DNA from 3 places in the Oceanobacillus sp. FSL W7-1304 genome. Region 1 is predicted to be linked to each of the others. Evidence: riboswitches for the same ligand, from Rfam matches in the RefSeq annotation. Region 1 holds a riboswitch; each other region holds the start of a gene.
What was found. A riboswitch is a leader RNA that binds a small molecule or an ion and turns the genes downstream of it on or off. The one in region 1 is predicted to bind thiamine pyrophosphate.
Positions count from the first base shown of each region.

Region 2: it holds a riboswitch for thiamine pyrophosphate, as region 1 does, so the genes downstream of both, thiW (energy coupling factor transporter S component ThiW) here and NYE61_RS19335 (YkoF family thiamine/hydroxymethylpyrimidine-binding protein) in region 1, are expected to answer to the same signal.
Region 3: it holds a riboswitch for thiamine pyrophosphate, as region 1 does, so the genes downstream of both, tenA (thiaminase II) here and NYE61_RS19335 (YkoF family thiamine/hydroxymethylpyrimidine-binding protein) in region 1, are expected to answer to the same signal.

Region 1 is NZ_CP150211.1:3,904,904-3,912,776, reverse strand. Features, by position in the region: gene NYE61_RS19355 (glutathione ABC transporter substrate-binding protein) at 1-572, opposite strand, end outside; gene NYE61_RS19350 (energy-coupling factor transporter transmembrane component T) at 749-1,486, opposite strand; gene NYE61_RS19345 (ABC transporter ATP-binding protein) at 1,467-3,131, opposite strand; gene NYE61_RS19340 (ECF transporter S component) at 3,128-3,706, opposite strand; gene NYE61_RS19335 (YkoF family thiamine/hydroxymethylpyrimidine-binding protein) at 3,699-4,307, opposite strand; TPP riboswitch at 4,404-4,510, opposite strand; gene NYE61_RS19330 (sigma-70 family RNA polymerase sigma factor) at 4,626-5,165, opposite strand; gene purU (formyltetrahydrofolate deformylase) at 5,805-6,704, opposite strand; gene NYE61_RS19320 (Gfo/Idh/MocA family oxidoreductase) at 6,810-7,793, opposite strand.
Region 2 is NZ_CP150211.1:2,105,850-2,113,722, reverse strand. Features, by position in the region: gene NYE61_RS10705 (hypothetical protein) at 1-968, shown strand, start outside; gene NYE61_RS10700 (sigma factor) at 1,091-1,579, shown strand; gene NYE61_RS10695 (helix-turn-helix transcriptional regulator) at 1,772-2,083, shown strand; gene NYE61_RS10690 (permease prefix domain 1-containing protein) at 2,080-2,361, shown strand; gene thiE (thiamine phosphate synthase) at 2,428-3,051, opposite strand; gene thiM (hydroxyethylthiazole kinase) at 3,055-3,825, opposite strand; gene thiD (bifunctional hydroxymethylpyrimidine kinase/phosphomethylpyrimidine kinase) at 3,828-4,628, opposite strand; gene thiW (energy coupling factor transporter S component ThiW) at 4,706-5,191, opposite strand; TPP riboswitch at 5,367-5,482, opposite strand; gene NYE61_RS10665 (LytTR family transcriptional regulator DNA-binding domain-containing protein) at 5,721-6,776, shown strand; gene NYE61_RS10660 (ABC transporter ATP-binding protein) at 6,951-7,799, shown strand; gene NYE61_RS10655 (ABC transporter permease) at 7,796-7,873, shown strand, end outside.
Region 3 is NZ_CP150211.1:2,677,387-2,685,259, forward strand. Features, by position in the region: gene recR (recombination mediator RecR) at 1-232, opposite strand, end outside; gene NYE61_RS13630 (YbaB/EbfC family nucleoid-associated protein) at 331-645, opposite strand; gene dnaX (DNA polymerase III subunit gamma/tau) at 932-2,614, opposite strand; gene tenA (thiaminase II) at 2,817-3,506, opposite strand; TPP riboswitch at 3,706-3,808, opposite strand; RNA gene ffs (signal recognition particle sRNA large type) at 3,994-4,259, opposite strand; gene tadA (tRNA adenosine(34) deaminase TadA) at 4,326-4,784, opposite strand; gene NYE61_RS13655 (isochorismatase family cysteine hydrolase) at 4,873-5,406, shown strand; gene NYE61_RS13660 (glycoside hydrolase family 18 protein) at 5,471-6,757, shown strand; gene NYE61_RS13665 (type 1 glutamine amidotransferase domain-containing protein) at 6,901-7,416, opposite strand; gene NYE61_RS13670 (Rrf2 family transcriptional regulator) at 7,480-7,873, opposite strand, start outside.

The DNA of each region.
Region 1 (7,873 bases):
GCTTCGTAGTCTTCTTTAATTTGCTCTAACGAAACGATTCCAGCACTGCCATGAGCTAAATTCGATGGCAATGGTGAGAACGGATACTCCGTTATAATTCGTACAGTGTAATCATCGACCACCTCTACTTCGGATATCATTTCAAATCTACTATAGGAAGATGAACCAACTTCCGGATCTAGCAAACGATCAATATTTGCTTTTACCACTTCTGCATTAAAAGCTGAACCATCATGGAATGTTACATTTTCACGTAATTGAAACTCCCATGTTGTCTCATCAATCGCTTCCCAGCTGACTGCAAGCCCTGGCTCCAATTCCATTTGTTCATTCTGATTAATCAGTCGCTCAAAGATATTAAATTGTATATCACGTGATGGAACATCATTCGAACCTGCTGGATCCAGTGTCACTGCATCAGATATAGTGGCAATAACAAGATCTCCTCCAGCACCTTCCTGCTCATCTCCTGATGTTCCATTTGCGTCACCTGGTTCATCCGCACAAGCAACTAGCACGCCCATCATACAAATTACGATGAAAAGTAAAAATCCTTTTTTATAATTTCTCATTTCTAACTCCCCCCCCAGTTACATGTCGACAATTTTTACACTATTTCAAAGAAATGCTAATTTAAAATATAACTGATTTCCATTTCAATCACAAGTATTTTGGTTGGAATTATATAATTAATCTAATGAATTTTAAAAAGAACCCGTAATCAATTAGACTGATTACGGGTTAAAGTTTATAAAAACCAAGCTCCCCAAAATCCGAAGAGTAGAATTCCAGGAAGAATAAGATCACGCTTTGTTACAAAAAACTGACGGTAAAAGGTTCGATTTCGATCACCTGTAAATCCTTTTGATTCCATGGCAACAGCTGTTCTTTCCGCTTTTCGAATCGCACTCGCCAGCAACGGAATTGCAAAGCGTTTATATTTTGAAAATTTATCTTTTAATGATTTGCCTTGGCTAACACCACGGACTTGATGGGCAGCATGGATTATTTTAATTTCATCCTTCATCATTGGTAAAAATCGATATCCCGCTAAAACTCCATAAGCAATTTTAGGTGGAAGTTTTAACTGCTGGATCAAGCTTAAAATAAAATCAACCATATTGGTTGTAAAAATAAACATTAAGGATAGTGCCGCAACATTTAATATTCGCAGCGAAAGAGCCAAAGCAACGAGAAATGAATCAAGTGGCAACGTTAGTCCGAGCATGTTGATAACCTTATTTGTATGCTCCGAAGTATCTGCAAACGCAATTGTTGTCCAGAGCATTCCGATTGCAAAAATAAAAAAGGGAAGAAAATAGAGAACATATTTTTTCCAATTTACCTTACCGAAAATAAAGGTTGCCGCAATTGTCCAAATCAAAAATAAAAACACGGTCATCGGCTCAAATACAAATGCCAAATGTACAACTAATATACAAACTGTTAGTGCTTTTATGCTTGGATTAAGATGATTGAGCAGCATAATCACCTTCCTTTTTTAAGCAGTTCTGAATCTGAACTTGAATTGGTAATGCAAGCTGCCAATCATGCAATTTTTCTATTGGCTGCGCCCATAGTTCCGCTGGTGCGAGATCTGCAACAAGTCTGCCTTTGTGGAGAACTAGAACCCTCGTTGCATAATCATGAATCAATTCCATATCATGTGTAACCATCGCAATTGTTGCTCCCGATTTATATCTTCCTTGTAATAGTCCCATCAACTGAGCATTGGAAGATGCATCTTGTCCGAAAGTTGGTTCATCCAGCAATAGAAATGGCTGATCATCAACAATCATTGTTGCTACACTCAAACGTCTCTTTTGTCCTTGGCTCAATGTATAGGGATGCTCATGTTGTAAGTGCAATAATCCACATGTTTCTAATACTGCCTGTACTTTCTCTTTAACTGTTGCTTCCGTTTCCATTTTTAAGCGAAGACTAAATGCAATTTCCTCATAAACCGTGTTTGCAATAAATTGATGCTCAGGATTCTGGAAAACATAGCCGATTTCTTCCCGTAACTGTGACTCCTTCCAACTTCCAATCTTTCTATCTTTTATAGAAACGCTTCCTTTTGTAGGCCGCTGAATACCTGCTAGAATTCTAGAAAAAGAAGTTTTCCCACTGCCATTTGCCCCAACAATTGCAATAAATTCACCATGGTAAAGCGTTAGCGATATATCGTGAATAATTGGTTGCTGTTCTACCTTCCATGATATATGAGAAGCTTTTACATAGGGTAAACCTGCTTCAGAGGGTATACTTGCTGTATTCACTCTTTTACTCTCGAATAATGAAAAAGGGTTTATCTCTCCTACGGTAAGTGGTAATTCCCGCTCTGTTTGCGGTCTGTTTTTCAAGAAATATTGCGTTACTTTCGGTAGCCAAATACCTTGTTCTTCCAACTCTTCTAGCCTGCACGCAATGGCATTTCTTAAATCACCATCATAAAATATCTCACCGTTTCGATTCAATAAAAGACAGCGATTTGTTAGCTCTGTCCAGCCATCCAGCTGGTGTTCAATAATAATAAGAGAGCAATTTGTTTTTTCTTGTATCGATTGGATGGTCTGAATCACATCCTTTGTTGCAATCGGGTCTAGATTAGCTGTTGGTTCATCTAAAATTAATAAAGAAGGCTCTAATGCAAGAATACATGCAAGTGCTAATCTTTGCTTTTGCCCTCCTGAAAGTGAGCTTATTGCAGACTTTTTAAACGCAAGCAACTGTACTAATTCTAGAACATGGTTAATTTTTTCTTCCATAAATTCATGCGGAATGCCGATATTCTCTAATCCAAAGGCAACTTCATCTTCAACAGTCAGCATACAAAATTGTGTCTCTGGATCCTGGAAAACAACTCCGACTTGCTGACTAATTTCGCCCGGACGATATGCTGTCACTGTTTTTCCATTAATGACAATTTCTCCATGTACTTCTCCATCTAATTCGCGAGGATATAGTCCGTTCAGACAATACGTTAATGTGCTTTTTCCGCAGCCACTAGGACCTAATAGCAATAAGCTTTCACCATGATTTAGACGAAAATTCAAATTGGACAGGGTGTCCCCCTGTGGATTCGATTCAAATTTTAAAGAGAATTGCTTTACTTCTACCATTAAACTCATGCCGCATTTTTCCTCCGATATTCTTTTCCTAAAGCAAAGCTTGATAACACACCTGTTTTAGCTAGTCCATCACTCAATGCCTTTCCTAATAATCCAGCAATCAATGCTCCGCTAATTAGTCGAATAATGAACATTGCTAGAACATAGCCTGTAGCTAAAGCAGCATAGCCACTCATGAAATAACCATAAATAAAACTGGTGACAGCTGATCCCATTCCCGCTGCCATTAATACCCAAGTCGAATAATTCTTCCATTTAGTTGCTGCAAATACAGCTTCCGCACCAATACCTTGAATCATTCCAGTAACAATGAGCATTGGCCCAACAGCATTTCCGATTAACACTTCGACCATAGCTGCTATCGTTTCAGATAAAAATGCGGCCCCAGGCTTCCGTATAATGTAGGCTGCAATAATCGAAACAATAAACCAAATACCAAAAATAAAGTCATAGCCAATTGGTCCAAAGAAACCAACTAAGACTGCTCCAACTGGCAAAAAAGCTAAATAGACGACTGCGAACACAACGGACAAGGCTGCTAATACAACTATTTCTTTAAAGCGCCAATTATTCATTTTGATTCGTTCCTGTATGGGATGGACTGTTCGCTGACATCGAAACGGTCATTACCGTATGACTTGAGCCGCCTTCAACGGTTGCTTTAAACACTTTTTCCAATCCATCAAATATTGCAATCGCTTCACCATCTAATCGTGTAGCATAATGGGCGTGACTAACATCTACGTATTGCTTCATTGCCTCAATTTGACTGTAAATTACATCCATATAATTACCGCCGCCCAATGGATACAAGGAAAATTTTGCTGCAACCCGCTGCTTTATATGTTTGACATGCTCTGCATTCAGCGGAATCTCATCTTCTGCCATATAAGCCTCCCCCATTGAATCCCCAGGACATCCTAATGAATACGTAGCTTCAAATGCAACATGTTTCCCACTTTTTGCTGCATGAGCAAATATCGCCTTTGTCACATCAAAAACATGTGTCAGCTTTCCTCTTACAGTTGTTGTTACATCATCTGTATCCATATGAACCTTCGATGTATCTGCCTCCTCTAAAGCATCTTTAATAATCTCGATAAACTGATCACTCATCGGATGAATTGAAAAACTAGCTCCTGCAATATCACTTTCCGTACAAGTTTGATGTACCATTGTAAATTCCTCCTTGTTATATATATTTCCAAACAAAAAAACTACATCCCTGGGGAATGCAGTCTACATGTATATATCGATATCAATAGAAAGATATACAGATTGACTACACTTCCCCACGCTAGTATTATCTAGTTCGGGTGCAAAGGGTCAGAACAATCCAGTTCTTCTCAGCCGCTTTCACAGCTCCCCTAGCGTAAAAATAATGATGAAGTTTTCTGTCTTCAAGATACCACAGGCTTGATTTATTGTAAAGCACTTATTATTTTTAAAATTTAGTAATTGAATACGTTACCCATTAGACTATATATCCTTTTACTAATATCTAGCCACTCCACATTTTAACTTTCTCCTAGCCTCTTTTCCCCAGCTTTTTACAGCCTCCATCGAAACACCTTCTTGTTCAGCAATTTCTTTAACAGACATGTTCTCGATAATAAAATAGGTTACCCATTTCCATTGATTTCCGGTAAGTTGTTTTTTCACATGTTCCCAAAAAATCTCATCAGTTATCGGCTTTTCAGCTATCATCATTGGATAGCAAATAACATGACTACGATAACAATTTCTATTATGGAGAAGTCTTTTCTGTTCAATATTCAAAAGTATCTGCTTTTCCTTCTCTCTATTTGTCTTACGTATTAAATCTATCAAACGGTTGCGAATTATATAGTTGAAGTATGTTGCGAATGGGCCTTTATCTGGTTGATGCTTCTCGTATGCATTCCACATCGCCACTAAACCCTCTTGAAAAAACTCCTGTTCGGTGTCTCTAATATTTAATCGATGGATATGATAGTGAATTCTTCGCTCATTTTGTTCAACAATCTCTTCAAATGTTACGTTGTTATTGGTCATTCAATCCCTCCTCGTCTAAAATACACATTGGCTTTTAGACTTTTTCGTTCGATTTACAACCCTGTTCACTTTGATGGTACAAAGATAAAACGATTAACGAATGCTAGTCCGTTATTTCTTCTTTTTCTAATCACCTTCATTATAGAACAAATGTTCCTATTAATAAAGTGTTTTCCTTTAAGTAATTAATAGAAATGTGGGAGAGTTATTATTGAAAACATGTGATTTACCTTGCGATTCTCATTGGAGCGCTCACTGACTGGATTTTTGCAGATTAACATGTCATGCCGGCTCTTTCCTTTTCGTAAAATTTCTTAACTCGATTGTTTTTGTTTCTAAGTATCCGCGCCTCGGCTGTTTCTTCTCATCATTTCATCCAAAACGACCGTGACTGCTTTCTTATCGATAGATTCTTTTTGCTCTTTCAACCAAATTAACCGACACACATGTCTGCTGGGAAGCTTTCCAGAGGAGGCTGAGACCGTATTCTCAAAATGCTTCCGCCCGCAGTATTTCGTGGGGGAGTTAGCTCATACCATGGAGCTTAGAACCAGGTTATTTTTATAATGACTAAAATATCTGCAAGTCGAAATTAAGCTATAAAAAAGAACCAGCTCATGATCAGAACTGGCCCTTTGATTAAAATACAATTGTTTTATTTTTATAGACAAGGATGCGGTCTTCGAGATGCCATTTTACTGCTCGAGCTAGTACACTTCGCTCAATCGATTGGCCAATTTTTTTCATATCATCTCCATTATCACGGTGATCGACTCTGCCAATATTCTGTTCGATAATTGGCCCCTCATCCAAATCATTCGTTACATAATGTGATGTCGCACCAATCATTTTCACTCCACGCTGATAAGCACGCTCATATGGTTTCGCCCCAATAAAAGCTGGTAAAAATGAATGATGGATATTAATAATACGGTTTTCATAATGCCCTACAAAATCTGGTGTCAGAATCTGCATATAACGTGCAAGCACAATTAAATCGACTTCATATTGTTCAAGCAATTGCTTCTGTTTTTCTTCCACCTGATGACGTATTTCCTTATTCGCTGGTATATAATAAAATGGAATGCCCAGCGATTCGACCATCTCACGAGCAGTCTCATGATTACTTATCACAAGTGCAATGTTTGCCATTAGATCGCCACTTTGCCATTCCCAAAGGAGCTCTAATAAGCAGTGCGGTTCATTCGAGACAAATATCGCCATGTTTTTAATATCACGAACATACATGATTTTCCATTCCATATTGAATTTCTCTGCAATTGGAAGAAACGTTGTCTCCAGTTTACCCATTTGCCCTTTTAAATCAGGACATTCGAACTCGATCCGAATAAAAAATTCCCCACCTTCAGGGTTCATCGTAAACTGATCAGATGCGACAATATTGGCATTGTGCTCATAAAGGAACTTTGAAACTGCCGCCACAATACCAGGTTGATCTGGACATTTAATTAAAAACCGAGCACGATTGTCATTTTGTTTTTGAAACGCTTGTATTTTACCTTCCGAATAACTGTTCATTCCTATTCCCCTCATTTTTCGAATATCATTTTACTTTAGGCAATTGATTGGAAACAGTCAAGTATTATCTATATTTTGCAATTCAACAAAGACATCCTACGCTTTTTAACGTAAATCTGCATCAAATACAATTTCTGCGTCTTTTCTCGCTGCCTCTAGCACTTCAACAACTGACTTTGTATAATCGAGCAACGCATAGCATTTTTCAAAATCCTTTGCAGCAAAAATTTGCTGCATCTCAGCTACCTCATAATAAAGGCGATTTTCATTTGTTTGTGTATTGAGCTTTATTTCGCGATTTTCCTTCTTAATCATAACCTCTTGACAACCATTCGCACCGTTTACTACGTTCAAATATCCTTTTTCGCCTTGAATCATTGCAAAATTCATACTCTGTGTATCTTTCGCACCGACGCACTCTGCGATAAAGTTCGGATAGGACAGTACCGCAACACCAGATGTATCAATTCCATTTCCATGTTTATTTGCTGTGTAGCTAACTTTTTCCGGTTTTCCAAACAGATTCATTACAAAGTGCAGATTATATACATTGATATCTACCAAAGCACCTCCGGAAAATTTCGGACTAAAAATGTTTGGTGTTTCTCCACTTAATAATACTTCATATCTGCTTGAGAACTGACTGTAGTTACATTGAATGAACTTAATTGCACCAAGACTAGCGATATGCTCTTTCACTAATTTATAATTTGGCATATGGATCGTGGAAATTGCTTCAAAAAGCATCCGTTGTTTTTGTTTTGCCAGTTCAATTAATTGTTCGGTTTCACGTATGGTCGATGTAAAAGGTTTTTCACAGATTACGTGCTTACCGTGTTGTAATGCAAGATATGCCTGTTCAAAATGCAGGCTATTTGGTGATGCAATATAAACAAAATCAATAGCAGAATCATGCATCATTTCATTTAAATCAGTATAAATAGCAGAAACATCAAATTTATCTGCCAGAGCTTGTGCTGATTCTTCTTTCCTTGAATACACAGCAACACATCTAGCTCCATCAACTTCACGAACAGCGGATAGAAATAATTCCACGATCCTTCCAGTTCCGATTGTAGCAATGTTCATATGTAACACTCCCTCAAAATTCTATAGTCCAACCTATTTTAGCATGGAATGTTCGATACTTGCAGTTTCTCTCGCTAAAT
Region 2 (7,873 bases), 1.8 Mb from region 1:
AATCGGAGAAGGATGTAAATGCCTATCAAGGTGTAGCGGAAATGAAAATGTTTGAAGGAGAAGAAATGACACAGCATATCATCCTGGAGGAGTATGTTGAAGGCGAGAAAAGAAAGGTTGTTACGAACGATCAAGTACTAAAACAAGAAGTAGAAGTATTAAATGATGGCACTACAATGCTTATCTATGATAAAGCAAATAACCAGGCGCAAGAAATGGATACGACAGAGTTTGTAGACTTTGCAGGTATAAGTCCTAAAGAGCAATTCAAAACGATGATGGGGATGATGGGGGAATCGCATACCTATGAAATGGTTGGGGAGGAACAAATGCTTGATGCTGATACATTCCACATTCGGGTAAAAGCGAATGAAGCGGATAATTTACTAGGAGACATGGAATTATGGGTGGATCAAAAAACGTGGTTTGTTGTGAAGCTTGTTTCAGAAACAGGAGATATTCGAACAGAATTCGAGTATACAGAGTTGGATTTCTCACCAGACTTTGCAGATGACACGTTTACGCTTGATATTCCGGAAGATATTGAAATTACAAACTTGGAAGAGGATCTAGAGGAATTGGGGCCAGAAACAGTTACAGTAGAAGAAGCGGAGGAAGCGCTGGGCCAAGCGTTCCTTGTATTTCAAGAGGAAGCATATCATCTTGCAAGCATGCAAATGTATGATTTCTCTGCTGGATTGAATCGGCATGAGCTGGAGTTAATGTATAGTTCCAAGGAGAATATCCCATTGTTTTCGTTGTCTGTGTTTCCAACTCCCGATGACATGCCAGTTGAAGAAGCGGATTTAGAGATTCGAGGAAATGCTGCAGAGTATGAAGAGGTAATTAAGAGCATTGTTTGGGATGAAGATGGTTTACGTTATTCGATCGTAATAACGCATCCAGATATAGATGAAGAAGAAATTGTGAAATCGACAGAAAGAATGATTTTGAGTTCGGAAAAGTAATCAAAAGATGAGCGAGAAAGTTTACGAAAAGATTTGCTGCAGCTAAGCAAGTATTACAAGCTTTTCTAGCTGCATAAGTGGAAAAAGGGCTAATACAGGAAGCATAGTACGGAGGTTAAAGGATGAGGGAGATAGGGAGACGAGTTATTAAACAGGTGAAAAAAGGAGATCATTGTGCATTTAAGAAGCTTGTTCAGCATTACCATCAATCAGTCTATAAAATTTGCTACATGATTATCGGTGACAATAAAGCTGCTGAGAATATGGCTGAAGATATTTTCTTGCATGTTTATAATCATATTGGCGATTATCAGGAAACTACTAAAAAATTTTCGCTGTGGCTGTTTCAAAAAACGGTGAACCTAGCTCGTACCCAATTCAATGAAAAAAATCAAACCGGCGTGCATGCTAGTCCCGTATTAAATAAAGATAATAATATGAAACTTATATTGATGAACATTTCTTTAAAAGAGAGATTAGCTTTAACCCTAAAATCTAGCAATCATTTATCCATTCAGGAGATTAGTGAAGTTTTAGAAATCCCCAATTCCACTACCCTAACCTATATTTGGCGAGGGAGAGAATCGCTGCGCACGATGATTAGTCAGTAATTTGTTCTATTGCGTTTAATAAATGTACCAGTTCCATTATTTAAGGGGACTGGTACATTTTTTCTCGTGGATTCTGCTGACGGGTACATTTTCGTTTGCTTTTTATTGCTTTTACCCTTGTGATACGAGGTGCATCATAACACACTGGTATTAACAGGAAAAAAGGGGTGAATATGCGTAATGGATAGGTAAATGATGAAAGGAAGCATTGATTTATTGATATTGTTTTTAATTTCCCAGCGCGATTTGTATGGTTACGAAATTACCAAAATTTTAAAACGGTTAAGCGATGATGCGTATGATATGAGTGAGGGAACGCTGTATTCGGCTTTGAAAAGATTAGAAAGAAAACAGTGGATTAAGTCTTATTGGAGTGATACAGAAAACGGAAGGCGGAAATATTATCATCTAACCGAAACAGGAAGAAAAGAACTGCAACAAAAACAGAGAAATTGGAAAATGATTGAATTCCTTGTAAATAAGAGTTCGGAGGGATTAACATGACGCAAGATCTCAGAAGATTTGTTGAAAAGACAGTTCAACAAATTGAGGGGAATCAACAAGAGAAAGATGACTTATACGAAGAATTGCTGATTCATTTGGAGTTGTCCAAGGAAGAATTTATCAATGCGGGGTTATCCGATAAAGAAGCGGAAAAGAAGGCAATGGAGCACATCGGCAATGAAACAAAGGTCGGTGGGCAGATCCAACAAGCAATGTTTCCTTTTCGAAAAGAAATGATGCGGGCACTTGCCATTGGATCCTTACTTTTTCATAGTTAAGGATATCTCGAAAGTTAGACTTTTGAGATATCCTCTCTTGCTAGATTCAAAAGCGGTTCCTACAAGCTAAATCGCTTTAACGGCTTTAGCAATATCTTCTGCCTGTGTAATCACGGAGATAAACGAGACACCATCAGCCCCAGCTTCAAGCACAGATTTAGCATTCTTTGTTTCAATCCCTCCAATTCCGACAATAGGAAGCATTGGGAATTGTGCGCGTAATGTCTGAATCCACTCCAACCCAACAGCCGCTTTCGCATCCGTTTTTGTTGTTGTGGAAAAAATTGGACCCGCACCAATGTAATCAACAAGATCTATCGGGCTTCTATCAACTTCATCCGTAGTTGATACAGAGAGTCCAATAATTTTATTTGGAAAAGCTTGACGTAATTCTTCTGCTGATCGGTCATCCTGACCAACATGTATACCGTCTGCATCAAGTAATTCCACAAGCTCGACATCATCATTCACAATAAATGGAATGTGATAGCTTCGGCAAATTGCTCGTAACTCTTTACCTAATTCCAATTTCGCATTACCGTTAAGTGATGAAGGACCTTTTTCTCGAAACTGAAATGCTGTTATTCCAGCCTTAGCTGCAGCTTCCAGTATATCTCCAGGATTACGGTCGCAATTTTGACTGCCCATAATAAAATACTTTCGTAAGGATGGCTTCATTGGAAATAACATGTTTTATTTTCCCTCCAGTTGTTCGGGTTCTAATGAAAGTGCGTCGATAAATGGAGCTATAAATGTTCCTGACCCGTTCACTGACGGACTTGCGGCTGCGTGGGAGGCGGCTAATCCGTAAAAATGAACAGCTGTGAGTACCTGTTCTTCAATTGGGTCATCCGTTGTTAAGCAGGCGGTTAGTATGGAACCTAGCAAGCAACCAGCACCTGTTACTTTAGCTAGAATTGGATGCCCAGTATGATTCTCCATGCAGGATTTTCCGGTGCAAATAATGTCTATTTTACCTGTAACAACAGCGGTCGTTTTGTATTCCAGTGCGACGCTGCGAGCGATATCTTCAACATTACCCTCACCAAGCGATTCCACGCCCTTTGTTTGCCAAGGGATATCGACCAGATGTGCTAATTCACCAGCATTTCCTTTAATAGCAGTAGGCTTTACCTCTTTTAAAATTTGTTTAACAGCAGTTGTACGAAATGTCGTTGCAGCAACACCTACTGGGTCAAGTACAACGGGAATTCCTTTTTCATTTGCCTTTTTACCAGCAAGAATCATTGCATCTAGATCCTTTGCTGTTAAGGTACCGATATTTATTAAAAGACCATCTGCAATAGAAGCCATATCCTTTGCTTCCTCTTCGGCTTTTGCCATTACAGGGGCGCCACCAAAGGCTAACAGTCCATTTGCGGTAAAATTCATGACAACCTGGTTTGTTAAATGATGAATGAGCGGTGTCTTTTCCCGTACACTTTTAATAATTGTTGGATTCATGTTTAGCACTTATCCTTTCGTATTGCCCAATGGTTTGTTGGACCACTCCCAGCTCCAAGGTCGAATGAATACTTAATTGCCGCCGTGACAAAATCCTTTCCATTCTTAACAGCGTTATACAAAGACAAACCTTTACTTAAATAAGCAGTGATTGCTGCAGCGTACGTACAACCAGTTCCATGTGTGTTTTTAGTATCAATTCGCTCTGCTGAGAAGCTGTGTATATTTAAGCCATCATAAAGGAAATCAATTGCTTCCCCTTCTCTGTGTCCGCCTTTGATTAAAGCAGCACCAACACCGAATTCCTTCACAAGCAGTTCTGCAGCTTGTTTCATATCATCTGTTGTTTCAATCGTTTCTCCAATAAGAAATTCAGCTTCTGGAATATTCGGTGTTACAAGTGTTGTCAGGGGTAAAAGCTGTTTGCGTAAATAATCACGTGCCTCTTCTTCGATTAAAGCATCTCCGCTCGTTGCAACCATAACAGGGTCCATGACATATGGAACTTGAAGTGCTGCTATTTTTTTCTGGATAACTTTCATCATCTCCTGATTGGCGATCATTCCAGTTTTCAGTGCGTGAATAGGCATATCAGAAATCACGGAATCTAATTGCTGTTCAATTATTTCAATCGGTACATGGTGAACGGCTTGAACACCTGTTGTATTTTGAGCCACAACCGAAGTAATTACGGACATCCCATAGCTTTGCAGCTCTTGAAATGTTTTTAAATCAGCGTGGATACCTGCACCGCCACTTGGATCTGTACCGGCAATTGTAAGTGCACATGCTACTTGTTTCATTGGTTATACACCATCCTTTCAGAAGATACCTCACATATAAGTGTCGTTCTTTCAAATCCTTTTATAAATCATGCAATTTAATTACGAATTAAACGTTTACTTGAAACCCTGGATACGATAAATAAGCCGATAATAGAACCAGTAATACTACTAACAAGAAATGGTGGGATAAAGGCGAATGCTCCGGCAGAACTTCCCATAAAAATGTAAGCAAATGGGACAGCGAAAAGTGCACCGAAAATCCCGCTTCCAACGCCTTCACCGATAGCGGCTAATGATTTCTTGCTGGATTTTTTATAAAGATAACCTGCTAAAAATGCGCCAACCATCGCACCGGGAAATGCTAATAATGTCCCTAGCCCGAGCATATTGCGAAGTAAGCTAATCATAAAAGCGATAACGACAGCTGGACCTGGTCCAAGCGTAACAGCTGCCATGACATTAATTGCATGCTGGACAGGATAGGCTCTAGCAATTCCAGCGGGAAACCATAATAGTTGAGCGGTGATTGTCCCAATTGCAATAAATACTGACATAGTAGTTAATAAACGTGTTCGATTCATCAAGTCCTCCATTTCTGGGGTATCACAAAAAGCAGTGATGTAAACCAGTACGCTTCTTTATAGCAATTGCTGCTTTCTGGATTTTGAAGTTTAGCTACGGACACGGAGCTAGAACTGGACGTAAAAAAGCTAGATCCATTAGGACCTAGCTTGATACGTGTGAAAAATAGTTTAGACATATGTCAGACTACTTCCCTCCGCTGGTATTAACCAGATCAGGTCCATAAGAGTCGGGAAATGATACACGCTTCCCTCTCAGCCCACGCTTTTTGGGCACCCCTAGTAGTTTAAATGCGATAGAATTGTAAATTCATCTCTAAGCTTAACAAATTTTTTAACTTTTGTCATTATTAACATGGAAAACATGGTATAACTAATGTAGTCTGCTAATTATATAGTAGAAGCGTTACGAAAAAAATGGTACATACTCTTGATTTAGCGGAACGTGATTGCACTTTTTATTGTGTAATGGGAGATAACAATGAATAAAAGGATACATATAAAAAAGTATTAAAGAAAGGCTGATAGAATGACAATTTTAACTATGAAAAACATAGAAAAACATGAAAAGGATACACAGCTATTTCCTGCTTTTAATTTAGAAATTGCTGAAGGGGAGATTACTGCCATTTATTCAACGCTAAATGTTCGAAGCACGCTTTTAAATATGATTCTCGGAAAAATCCCCATTGTAAATGGGGAAATCCGTGTAAAGGAAGTAACTATTGCAGAAAACAAGCGAGGATTTTTACATCAAGTTGGTATTTGCTTTTTTGAAGATGGGATGTATGAGAGATTAACGGTTTCTGAGTATTTTCGATTTTTTTATGACTTATATGAAGTTAAACAAACGTTTGAACGAGTTATCCATCTAACACAGCTGGAAGGAAAGAAAAACAAGAGAATTAGAGATTTAACATTTTCGGAAATGAAACGTGTACAATATGGACGTTTATTGATTCAGGATCCTTCTTTATTTGTTTTTGAGGAGCCTGATTTGAATGTAGACATGGAGACAAAACGTGTATTTATTAATATTACAAGAAAGATACAAGAAGAAGATAAAAGTATACTTGTTCTAACTGGGAATATGGAAAGTGCCGTCACGGTTGCTGATCGTGTTTATCGATTGGATGAAGATGGTTTACGAATTATTGAGACGGAAACAGAGGAAGATACAGAGGAAAGAGATACAGAATTAATTCCAGCAGAAGAAACAGATAATGAAAAAGACACAAAGCCAATTCAATTGAATAAAATTCCAACGAAAGTTAACGATAAAATTGTTTTATTTGACCCCCCTGAGATTGATTATATTGAAAGCAATGATGGTCAAGCAAATATTTACATAAAAGGGGAAGCATTTCCAAGCTCACTCACCTTAACGAATTTAGAAGAGCGCCTGCAGCATTTTGGATTTTTCAGATGTCACCGCTCGTATATTGTAAATTTACAAAAGGTTCGTGAAGTGATCACATGGACTCGAAATAGTTATAGTTTGATTTTGGATGACAAGGAAAAGTCGCAGGTTCCGCTGTCTAAAACAAAAATGGCGGAATTAAAAGATCTACTCGGCCTTAAATAAGCTCCGTTCATCGAAAAAGTAGAAATATCAAGACTTGCAACTCGGATAATTGAGCGTTAAAAATGCGCCATTCACCTTGAAAAATACTCTTTTCATAGGAAATATGCTGATTTCCCTTCGCTTTCCATTTATTCTAGAGTCACAAACAAACGAGATCTACGGGGAGGAAGAATTTTGGAAAACATTATTGAAGTGAAATCATTAGCAAAGATTTTTGGTAATAAAGCTGCATTGGAAGATGTAAGCTTTCAAGTAAAAAAAGGAGAGACATTTGGATTTTTAGGACCGAGTGGTTCTGGAAAAACGACAACTATAAAAATATTAACTGGACAATTGATGCAAACATCTGGAGATGCGACCGTATTTAATTTGCCTGTTGCTTCATTAAATAAGCCATCCTATCGAAAACGAATTGGTGTTATTACAGATAATAGTGGATTGTATCAGCGGTTATCAATTTATGACAATCTGAAATTGTATTGTGAGCTTTATAATGTGCCATCGAAACGAATTAGTGAAGTGTTAGAGATGGTTAATTTGACGGAGGATACGAAAAAGGTAGTTTCAAAGCTTTCAAAAGGAATGCTGCAGCGTGTCACGTTAGCAAGGGCCTTCCTGCATGAGCCGGAATTGTTGTTTTTAGATGAACCAACATCTGCTTTAGATCCAGTGAACTCAAAGCATATTCATGATGGACTCCGCAAATTGAATGAAAAAGGAACAACCATTTTCTTGACCACACATGATATGAGTGAAGCGGAAACACTGTGTAAACGCGTTGCATTTTTGCATAAAGGAAAAATACAGTTGCTCGATGAGCCGAAAGTTCTTCGCAGACAATTTTCGGATTCCTCTGTAACAGTTGAATTAAAAGATGGACGCGAATTAAGTTTACCAGGTGGTTCGAAAGGCGCGGATGAAATATATAAGTACCTATCAACCGATCAGATCGTTTCCATCCATTCAAATGAACCAACATTAGGAGATATTTTTGTAGAAGTAACAGGGAGGGAATTAGTATGACTTTTTCAATGAAACGTGTCATGGCAATTTTTCAAAAGGATATGAAGGATTTATATAAAAATATGTATGTATCG
Region 3 (7,873 bases), 1.2 Mb from region 1:
CTCGTGACGTATCGGAACATATCGCGCATGGATCCTGATCGGTGATGTGTCCACAAATACTGCAATGGGAGAGCTCTCTTTTGGCATTCACTAATGCATTGGCAAAATTAAGCACATCATCATCTTTCATATTCAAAACAAAAAATGCCAGACGGACAGCTGTTTTCGGTCCAATGCCAGGCAATTTTGTAAAACTGTCAATTAACTTCGATATTGGTTCTGGATAATACATCAAGCCTGCCTCCTACACGAAAACATAAGCACCCGCTTTAAACCGGGTGCTTATACTTGGCATAGGGGATCGTAATCCCCTGCCATTTTTTCCTTTAATTAAAACATACCAGGCATGTTTAAGCCTTTTGTAAACTGTCCCATTTGTTGGTTCGTTTTATCATCAATTTGCTTCAATACATCATTTGTTGCAGCAATGATAAGATCTTGTAGCATTTCGATATCATCTGGATCTACAACTTCTTCTTTAATTGCAATATCTGTAATTTCCTTTTTCCCATTTGCTGTAATGGTAACCATTCCACCACCAGCTGATGCTTCAAAAGACATTTCATGCAATTCGTCCTGTGCCTGCATCATTTTCTTTTGCATTTTTTGCATTTGCTTCATCATATTGTTCATATTTCCCTTCATGGAAAATACCTCCTTTAGATTATTCATTATTATTTTTTTCCTTATACTGGAACAGCCAAGTCCAGCTCCAGCGCCCAACGACTAGCAAGACTTGCCGATTGGCTGCGCCAGAGGCTTAGTCGCACTTATACCCTTGTGGTGAAAGTCAACAACGACTCTAGATAAAAGGATGGCCGATTAAAATCAGGCTACGCCTAACATCGGCATACCCCTAAAGGGGCATGTTTCCTTTATCTCCTACGGATCAGTCCGTACGTCGCTAACCGGGCGCTTACGCTTTTGTTTCCTAATCATGTATTTCCAGTAATTCATCTCCAAAGAGCTTCCTAGCTTCATCCACTAGTGGATCTCCTTGTTCTTCATCTTTAGGCTTATCTTGTTTGCTTATATATTCCGTACGGAGCTGTGTCCAATCATTATCTGGAATTGGGATAATCGTTAATTGCTTATCCATCACACTCGTAAGTACGGATTCAACTGTCTCCCGATTATCTAAAAATAAGGAGCAGTGGATTTCATATTTAAATGCGACAACGAGTGAATCTGCGGATGCAGCTGCAGGTTTACTATCCTGTATCGTTGCATGTGCAGGTGCATTCACTTGCTTTAGCTTACTTAAAAAGTTGGCCCACTGTGATTGTACTTGCTTTAATGCAGGCTTTTCTGCTTTTCCAAGCACATCACGAATTCGCTCAAACGGGATTTTATAGCTATTTTTCGATCCTCTCGCAGGTTGCCTTCTCTTCTCAGATGCAGCTGGTGCTTGGACAGGCTGTGCAGGCTGCTGCTTCAGATTGGTAAGCTCTTTTTCCAATTGTGACATTTTGCTCATCAGTTTTGTTACTGCTTCTGAATCAACATCAGCTGTCGCCTGCTCCCCGGCATGATAACGATTGGTAATCGTGAGTATCGCTATTTCGATAAATACCTTTGGACTATTCGTCCACTTGATCTCTTGTTGGCACTGATTCAGTTGGATAATTGCATTCTGAATCCATGAGGTTGATACAGAATCAGAAAGTGCAAGGAAGTTATCATCCACTCTTGCTCTTTCCAACAATCCTTCTAGCGATGGAGCACTTTTGAAAAGCAATAGATCACGCATAAAATAAATCAGATCATATACAAAGCGTCCAGGATCTTTCCCCCGTTGGATCAAATCATCCAATAGCTGTAACGCCTGTTCCACATCTTTTTCATGCATGGCCTTTACGATATCGGTGAGCACTTTCTGGGAAACACCACCAGTAACAGCCAACACATCATCGAGTTCTACCTGGTCCTCACTATAGGAAATTGCTTGATCCAGAATACTTAACGCATCACGCATTCCACCTTCTGCTGCTAATGCAACAGTATCCAATGCCTCTTTCGAAACAGAAATATTCTCTGCTTCCATAATCGTTTGCATACGATCTACAATTGCCTGATTGGATATCGGTTTAAAATCGAATCGCTGACACCTAGAAATAATCGTTAATGGAATTTTATGTGGCTCGGTCGTTGCCAAAATAAAGACGACATGCTTTGGTGGTTCTTCTAACGTTTTTAGTAATGCGTTGAATGCATTAATTGAAATCATGTGTACCTCATCAATGATGTACACTTTATATGGTACTGCGCTTGAAGCATACTTTACCTTGTCTCGGATTTCACGAATATCATCGACACTCGTATTGGATGCAGCATCAATTTCAATAACATCTGAAATCGAGCCATCCAAAATGCCACGACATGCATCACATTCATTACATGGTTCTTTGACTGGTGCATGCTCACAGTTAATTGTTTGGGCAAAAATCTTGGCAGCACTTGTTTTCCCTGTTCCTCTTGGCCCAGAGAATAAATAAGCATGCGAAAATTTATCTTGTACAATCGCATTCTGCAGTGTTCTCGTAATATGTGTTTGTCCTACGACATCCTCAAAAGTTCTTGGACGCCAAACGCGATATAAAGCTTGATAGCTCATAATACAGATTCCCCTCTATGATCTATTTCTAATTATACCCGATTTTAGGGGTGAATGTGAACCAAAACAGGGTTAAATATATTTTTTGTAACATTCATCTGGAGTTACTGTCACATTTCGTTATAGGTGTAGAAGATTTGTTTGTTCTATGGGACTAAGAAACCAGGATGGCATATCATCAGCCACCCTGGTTTTTATAATTTTAAACAGATGCCGGATTCGTTGCTTTTTCCGAAAGCCATGTTTCAAACGTATAGGACATCTCCCAAAATGCGAGCTCATATTCTTTCGCAAGAATAAACTGCTCTTTGATTTTCTCTTTTTCTGTTTCACTTGCCTTTTCCGCTAATCCATCGAGCAGGTCAATCATTTCCTGTGTGGACTCTTGGAACCACTCACTACCATACGTGTTCAGCCAATTTTGGTAAATTTCTTCTTTCGGTTTTGCGTCCTTGTAAGTCAAACCAATATCAGCATATAACCAGTAACATGGTAGCATTGCAGCTACAATTTGAGCTAAACTTCCGGACAACGATGCACGGTACAAATGCGATGTATAAGCATAGGCAGTTGGTGCAGGTTTAAAATTCTCAATTTCTGCATTGGTAATCTTTAAAATCCCTGCATGCTCCTTATGCACTGTTAGCTCTGCTTCTGCTGTTTTCTTTGCTTTTTCTGCCAGCTTAGCAGCAACATGAAAATCATCTGAATGTGCAGCCGCAAAAGCATGCACCTTGCCGTAATGCTTCAAATAATAGATATCCTGCAGAATATAATTTTTGAATGTTTCCAGTGGCAAATCACCACTTACAATACCCTGTACAAACGGATGATTTAGACTTAATTTCCAACTCTCTTTCGTAGCCTCTCGCAATAACTCTGAAAAACGCATAGAAAATTCCTCCCCTAATTTTGTTTAATAGCCTACTTCTACTACAGCTTCATTGGTAATATTAAAAATAAACGGCTAGTCTTCTCTTATTTTTGCAATAATATCCATCAAAACATCTCCTTTCTATAAATTTAGAATGAAGAACAAAAAAACCACCCCGAAATGGAGTGGTTTTATATACAGTTACAGAATTATGTATACGTCACCAGCTCCACTTCCCTACGCTGGTACTAGCCAGTTCAGGTTCAAAGGGATCAAGAAATGAATCTTGTCTCAGCCAAATGGCACCCCTAGTGGATTTTTTATATTCTATTTCTATCTTATTCCATTTTTTCATAAAAGTAAAATAATTCGTACGAAAAAAATCCCAACATCCAACTCTTATCCATATGGCATGCAGCTTAGAAAGATTTTTTCTAGGTGAATTTAAAAACACTCTTTCAAATGCTTTATAGCGTTTAAAAGAGTGTTTGATTGCATTATGTAGCCGTGCACCCACTTTCGATGTGACGACCCTATGCGTTACTTAAGTTCATGGCTCGGCCTAGGCTTCCCCACGGCACACAGAAAATTCCACTTACTGCTGCTTCCTTCCGGACCTGACAGGGTTCATGGGTTCCTGTTGCGTAGGACCCGGGCGTCAACACCACTCCCTTAAGGCAGACCATAAAATCGCCACACCTAGAGTGGGAATTCAGCCTCGCTATAGCGGATTGCGAGTACAGGGCACCGCTACCTCCCCACCTAGCACGGTATTTACCATTATAGCGAAATTATCGACAAAATGCAACATCAAAAGCGGATGCGCCCGGTTACCGACTATTTTTTTCTTTTTCGAAGTGCTCGGAAAAAATCCGTTAGTAATGCAGCACACTCTGTTTGTAAAACACCTGCCGTTAATTCAACCTGATGATTAAAGCGAGGTTCATTCAATAAATTCATTAATGTGCCCGCACATCCTGCCTTCGGATCAGTTGCTCCATATACAACACGTTTAATTCGCGATTGGACAATAGCGCCTGCACACATCGGACATGGCTCCAATGTAACGTAGAGCGTACAATCCTCTAGTCGCCAGCTTCCAATCTTTTCATTTGCCTCTTGAATGGCAACAAGCTCAGCATGGGAAAGCGTCGTTTGCGAGGATTCTCGCAAGTTATAGCCCCTTGCAATGATTTCATCGTTATATACGATAACCGCACCAATTGGAACCTCATTTAATGTTAAAGCTTTTTGGGCTTCTTCAATTGCCGCTTCCATAAATTTTACATCACTCATATTATCACAACACTTTGTTTTAAAGTTTGAATCAATCCAAAAGAGGAAATACTGTTAAGTAGTCATACCGAATAAAGGAGACTCATAAATGGATACATCATTAAATAACACTGCTGTACTATTTGTCGATATTATCAACGATTTTGACTTTGATGGCGGTGATGATTTATATCGAAATACGAAAGCAATCCTCCCGAACCTCATTAAGCTGAAGAAATTCGCCAAAGAAAAAAATCTACCTACTATTTATGTTAATGACCATTACGGATTATGGCAAGCAGACTTTCATAAAATTATTGAAAACTGTAAAAATGATAGAAGCAAGGAAATTATTGAGGCACTCGCACCAGAGGAAGATGATTACTTTCTTATTAAACCACAGCATTCTGCCTTTTTCCAGACGCCACTGCAATCTTTGCTTACAGATTTAAAACGAAGCCATCTCCTAATGGCTGGTATTGCCGGAGACATTTGCATTCTTTTTACTGCCAAGGATGCGTATATGTACCAATTTGGAATGCACGTTCCTGCAAATTGCATGGCATCCGAAGCAAAGGAGAACAATGATTATGCATTATATTTAATCCGTTCTGTAATGAAGGCAAATATCGACCCACTTTAAGTCATATAGCTGACCTCCTTCACATAAGTTGAAATGAGAAACTGTTTTGAAGGAGGAAGTTCTCTTGCAAATTCATGTTGTTACAGAAGGGGAAACATTAACTTCAATCGCTAATACATATAATACAACTGCTGTCGCCATTACGAATGCCAATGAACTAGATGCTCCAAATGATCTCGTCATCGGGCAAGCACTGGTCATCCCCATTTTTGGTCAGTTTTACTTTGTTCAACAAGGTGATAGCCTTTATTCCATTGCCAACCGATTTGGGATGACCTATCAGGAACTAGCAACGATTAATAATATTTCACCAGAGATGACACTTCCTATTGGCTTGCGGATTTACATCCCGCCTCGTGCTAAGCGCGCGATTACATCGTATGCTTATATTGAACCCTTTGGTGATACGGTTTCTGAAACCTTGGAAAATGCTGCTGCTAAAAATTCTCCTTATCTAACTTTCCTTGCATTATTTAGCTATCGAGTCAATCGCGATGGTTCATTGACTTCACCACCCATCGGGAATCTACAGGAGATTGCCGCAAACACAGATACAGCAATGGCAATGGTTGTGACAAATTTGGAAGGACCTGGGTTTAGTGATGAGCTTGGTCATATCATTTTAACCGTACAAGCGGTTCAAAATACGCTATTGGATAACATTGTGAACACAGCGCAGACACAAGGATTTACCGATATCCACTTTGACTTTGAATTTCTGCCATCTGATGATCGGGAAGCATACAACGCATTTCTGCGTAAAGCAAAGGAGCGATTTTCTCAGGAAGGCTTACTCTTATCTACTGCACTCGCGCCAAAAACAAGCGCCACTCAAACAGGGCAGTGGTATGAAGCTCACGATTACGCTGCTCATGGGGAGATAGCAGATTTTGTTGTATTAATGACTTATGAATGGGGCTATAGCTACGGTCCTCCGATGGCTGTTTCGCCAATTGATCAAGTTCGTAATGTTGTTGATTACGCCTTAACAGTTATTCCCGCAGATAAAATATTATTAGGCCAAAATTTATATGGATACGATTGGACGTTACCCTTTGTTGAAGGTGGAGAAGCTGCTCGTGCCGTAAGTCCACAGCAAGCGATTGCAATTGCCAGGGAAAATAATGCTGTCATTCAATATGACACGAGCGCACAGGCGCCATTTTTCACGTATACAGATGCAGAGGGGAATGAACACGAGGTATGGTTTGAAGATGCCAGATCAATTCAGGCAAAATTCGATATGATTCGTGAACTCGACCTACTAGGTATTGCATATTGGAAGCTAGGTCTAGCCTTTCCACAAAATTGGCTTTTACTAGACGATCAATTTACGATAACCAAACTATAATAGAATATGTACTAGATATTAATATCGCCAAGAAGATCGAAAAGACCGTCTCCATTTGATTAGAGACGGTCTTCCTATTTTTACATATTGTTAATTGTGGTTTCCTTTTCCGTTATCTAACAATAGACTCCCACTTTTAATTCTTACTTGAGCAGATTCAAAGCTTCACGATTAAAAGCTGGAATATCATCTGGCTGACGACTTGTCACAAGCTGATCCTGACAAACGACTACTTCTTTATCGACAACCTTGGCTCCTGCATACTCCATATCAACTTGAATCGATTTGTAGCCTGTTGCATCTCGGCCCTCTAACGCTTTCGCTGTAATTAACAGCTGTGGTCCATGACAAATTGCAAATACAGGTTTTTTCGCATCCATGAAACCTTTAGCAAACTTAACAAAACGATCATCCGCCCGTAAAATATCTGGTGAAAAGCCACCAGGGATGAATAATGCATCAAAATCATCGACATTTACATCCTCGATACCATGGTCAATCGTTAACGTAGTTTCCTTGTTTTTCCCTGTTACTTTATTGCCCTTTTCTTTTTCAATCGTGATTACTTCATGCCCAGCTTCTTTAAAAGCCTCTGCTGGTTCTGTATATTCCACATCCTCAAACATATCGGTAATGACGGTTGCTATTTTTTTACCCATTGCTCATCCGCTCCTTATGATTTGATTCATAAAGAGTCTTCCCTTTGTAAGGAAAATAAAACATCACCGATCCATGCCCATTAATGCTCGCAATTCCTCTTCATTCGAAATTAGATCTTGAACCGTATATTCATCAAGCACCTTAAAAAAAGCATGCAAGGCTTTATTCAATGCGTGTTTTAAGGTACATGCTGGGGTAATCACACAATGATTTGTTCCCTTATCAAAGCATTCAAGTAAATTAAAATCACTTTCGAGACTCCGAACAAGTAAACCTACGTTGATTTCCGATGCAGGCTTTGCCAGTCGGATACCACCATTTCTCCCTCTAATCGTTTCAAGTAAGCCCATTTTGTTCAATTCAAAGACAATTTTTCCTAAATGATGCTGCGAGATGTTAAAAACCTCTGAGATTTCCTTAATACTAGCAAGCTCATCATTCGGTTTTGTACCTGTA